One region of the Pseudoalteromonas sp. UBA6610 genome, then DNA from elsewhere that is predicted to be linked to it. Evidence: predicted binding sites of a transcription regulator. Region 1 holds the regulator's gene; the other holds the start of a gene.
What was found. Region 1 encodes LexA, which represses DNA repair genes until DNA is damaged. Its sites were predicted from a motif close to TACTGTATNNNNATACAGTA; they were not measured.

Region 1 (2,209 bases):
GTATTTTCTATGAATAAAGCCATGTTTAGCGCTTTGTTGATTTGGTATAAAAGTAAAACTGCGTTAAAGTTTGCGATGAAACTATAAGAGGGTAAAAAGCAGACAATGTCGGAAATTCAATTTTTAAATGTAGATCTAGAGCTTGAGTCTAAACAAGATATTAGCGCCCTAGTGGCAGACTTAAAGAAAAACGCGATGGTTTTGCATTATGACAAAGACGAATATCGTCAATTGGCGCGTATTGAAGCCTCAGGTGATATAACCACGCCAGACAAAGCAATCAACCACTTATGTGAATTAATAGAGTCGTGTTCACGTAATGCGCTTAAACAGTGGCTAAGCTGTTCGCGCAGAACGTTTGATATAGGCTTTGAGTCGGGCACGTCGCCTAAGTGTTTTAACCAAGCTCTACATGCAGATACATTGCTACGTATATCTGCAATTGGCGCTGGTATGGAAATAACGATTTACCCTATCGAAAAGTAGCCATAGTTAATTATTTGCGCTCGACAACCGCTGCGGTCATTTTTGATACGCAGCAAAGCTCGCCGCGGCTATTGGTTATTTTTATTTCCCATACAGAACTGCGCTTACCAATATGAAATGCACGAGTAACGGCGGTTAAAGTGCCATTTCGAGAGGCCTTTAAGTGGCTGGCGCTAATTTCCTGTCCAACACAATAAAATTTTGTAAAGTCCACTACAAAGTTAGCGGCGTAGCTTGCTACGGTTTCGGCAAGTACCACATTTGCGCCACCATGTACCATACCAATAGGATTATGATGCTCAGGAATGGCGGGCATGGTAGCCACCAGGTAATCATCTCCTATTTCGGTTATTTCTATGCCCATGGTTTTCATTAGCGTGCCTTGGCCGTTTATTCCCTCATCTAACTGTTTGCAAAGCTCTAATGTAATGGGTTGATGCCAAATACTCATAATTACTCCTTTATATTGAAAGCAAATTTATAGCATTTTAAATACTGAACGTCTGTAATTACCTAAAATTTATCCAGGTGCGGTGTATTTAGCTATTTTAAAGCACAATTTAAATTTGCGATTTTTATTTAACTGTATATACTCACAGTTAAATGTACTGTATGGAAAACCAGTTGTATGCGACCATTAACTAAACGCCAAGCTCAAATACTCGAACTAATAAAAGTTTTTATTAAAGACACTGGTATGCCTCCTACACGTGCCGAAATTGCGCAAACACTCGGTTTTAAAAGTGCCAATGCCGCAGAAGAGCACTTAAAAGCGCTTGCCAAAAAAGGTGTTATTAAAATGAAACCAGGCGCAAGCCGTGGTATTCAATTGGTTGAAGAAGAGGAGCCTGAGCAACTAGGTCTACCATTAATAGGTAGAGTTGCAGCGGGTTCGCCTATTTTGGCGCAAGAACATGTTGAGAGTCACTGTAAAATAGACCCACTTATGTTTAAACCAGCCGCCGACTTTTTACTGCGTGTTAACGGTATGAGTATGAAAGATATAGGTATTATGGATGGCGACTTACTTGCCGTACACCGTACTCAAACAGCAGAAAACGGCCAAGTTGTGGTTGCACGAGTAGATGAAGACGTAACCGTAAAACGCCTAGAAAAAGCAGGCCGAAAAGTATTATTACACGCCGAAAACGAAGAGTTTACGCCAATTGAAGTAGACCTTGAAAACGAATCTTTTAATATTGAAGGGTTAGCCGTTGGCGTAATAAGAAATGCCGACTGGATGTAATTTTTAACTATTTTTAAGTAATATTTATAAATGCGCACTTTTAAGTGTGCATTTTTGTTTTAAAAACAGACCTTCCACCATCTCAAAGCGCCCTAAAATTATTTAGGCTGTAAACTTTTTTTCACTCATACTTTTATCTTCCTAGGCGTGTTACATCCCTTAATTTTGCTCGTATCTTGGCTGTTAAATAACAATTTAATACGCCGTCATTTACTCAATTTTAAAATATCACTTGATTGTTTTTTATACTAAAACTTGCTTGTTGTACGTTTTTTAGCTAATCATTAATGTGCTGGACTAACAATAACTCACAGCTTTTTAGTTATGAGAACACACAATATACACAAACCTTTTGTTGTCCTAGCGATACCAATCAAAAATAAGATTGGTTAAAAAATAAAAATAACGAATTGGCGTTTAAGCCGTATGCCTCTTCGCTTTGCATTCGCAATAGCATCAAAGGAGCCGTCACATGGG
Region 2 (2,209 bases), on a different contig from region 1:
ATGCCTATAGCGAGAGAGTTGCGCCTTGCTTTAGATGAATTTTCAGATTTTCAAAGAGCTAGAGCAAATGAAAACGGTCTAGAGGCAAAAAGTACTTTTGTCTCATCCAAAAGACTTGTCGTCTTCAGTCTATTTTTGTCAGTTTTGGCTACGTTGGTTTTGGCATACATTTATACAAAAAGTTTAGTTCTACCCCTTCGTAGGGCCGTTGCCATAGCTGAAAAAATTGCAAGTGGTGATTTGACCCAGGAAATTATCGATCCTGCTAGGGACGAGGCCGCTGACTTAGTAAGAGCTCTTGCTGAAATGCAAAATAAGCTTAGAGATGCTCTATCGCGCATCGGAACTTCTTCGGAGCAATTAGCATCTACCTCTGAAGAGCTAAACGTTGTAACTGCTCACTCCTCAGATACAGTTGATAAGCAAAGCGACCAAATAAATATGGCTGCTAGTGCTGTTAGTCAACTTAGATCTGCAATTGAAGAGGTAGCTAAAACTGCATCATATACTAGTAACAGTGTCGAAGTAGCAAACAAGAAAACTGTAGCTGGAAAAGAAAAGATATTAGATACAATAAACTCAATTAAATTATTGCGGTCTGACATCAAAATATCTGGGCAAAGTGTACGCCAGTTAGTCAATAACATAAAAGATATATCAACCGTTTTAGAAGTAATACGTAGCATAGCTGAACAGACTAATTTATTGGCATTAAATGCAGCTATTGAGGCAGCAAGAGCTGGTGAAAATGGGCGTGGTTTCGCCGTGGTAGCTGATGAAGTCCGTGCACTTGCTTATAGAACCCAAGAGTCAACAAAAGACATAGAAAAGATGCTTAAGTCAGTGGATGAGGTTACAGTTAAAACTGAGAGCAGCATGAATAAAAGCAGCGAACTTAGCACGTCTAGCCTTAGAGTCGCGGAAGATGCCGGGGCTGCTTTTGAAGAGATTTTATTACTCGTAAATGACATTAATAGTCAAAGTGCAACGATTGCAAGTGCTGCGGAAGAGCAAGCCACTGTCGCTAAAGAAGTAGACACAAACTTAAATCTCATTAAAGTATTATCTTCGGAAACTTCAGAGGGCGCGGACCAGACATCTGCATCGAGTACTGAACTTGCAAAATTGGCGGATCGTTTAAACGAGCTTATACTCAGGTTTAAGCTTTAGAGGCTTATTATTGTTTGAGTACTGTATTTACTTTTAGCTCGTAAGTTAAGAACCTACATTTATATTAAAATGCTAAAATTATGAAATGAAGTACCAAAAGAATGGTTATACATTCATACTGTGTATATATACAGTATAAATTTAGTGCTTAGACAATGCTAATAGAAAACGCCAAAGTTGGCCCCCAAATCACAGACTTAGAAAATACGCTTGATTCTACTTTCATCAAAGACTCCACGTTCATTGGCCGCGCCTGTGGTCGAAGTATGGAGGGTGTAGGAATATATGACGGTGATATATTAATTATCGATAGGTCTCAGGACGTTAAGCATTATGATGTAATTGTTGCGTGCTACAATGGTCTATTTATATGTAAGATCGCAGATATGAAAAATAATCAGCTTGTGTCCGCTAGCCCAGATTATGAGCCAGTTAAAATAAAGGCAACCGACGAGTATTGTGTTGAAGGAGTTGTAACACAGTCGATAAGGATGCACAGGGGGAGTTCTAGGTTGGAGTGACGTACTTAAAACTGTATAACTACCTTAGCCATTAATGCAGGTTTACTTAATGTTTTTGAAGTACATAATAAGGGGAGCCACTCTAAGACTCCACTTTAAGTGCTTTAATAAATTACTTACATCCTATACTCATTTCTAAGCCTTATTGCTTCAAGGCTAATATAGTCAGGGATTAAAATCTTTGTAGGTAAATTTTTGCTATAATAAGGATCTTTTTGTAAGTATTCAGAGATTAAGACGAAGCCATCTTCATAAATTTTAATATCGCCTTTATCATATAGTGTATGTAAGTCGGCTCTTAGTAATATACCATTTGATTTTTCATCTGAACCATTATTCTTAACTGGAATTATATGACAGGCTTGTATTGCCTCAACTATTTCTACTCCGGAAAGTAGACACTTATATTCACCTCCTGATAAAACGTCTTTCCTAAATTTTGCCTGGTTTGGCCTCGCTAAAATTTCTATTTGTTTTCTTTCTCTGGCTACATCAGAAAAAGTAGTAACGCTTAGTTT

Region 2: a site for LexA is predicted at 1,287-1,306, ahead of B4F91_RS09165 (LexA family protein). Genes of this name have one in related genera too.

Annotation. Positions count from the first base shown of each region.
Region 1 covers NZ_DJHW01000137.1:30,297-32,505, reverse strand. Annotated here, with positions in the region: gene B4F91_RS18020 (hypothetical protein) at 106-486, shown strand; gene B4F91_RS18015 (PaaI family thioesterase) at 497-937, opposite strand; gene lexA (transcriptional repressor LexA) at 1,115-1,732, shown strand; gene coxB (cytochrome c oxidase subunit II) at 2,205-2,209, shown strand, end outside.
Region 2 covers NZ_DJHW01000066.1:75,615-77,823, forward strand. Annotated here, with positions in the region: gene B4F91_RS09160 (methyl-accepting chemotaxis protein) at 1-1,170, shown strand, start outside; gene B4F91_RS09165 (LexA family protein) at 1,326-1,691, shown strand; gene B4F91_RS09170 (HNH endonuclease) at 1,808-2,209, opposite strand, start outside.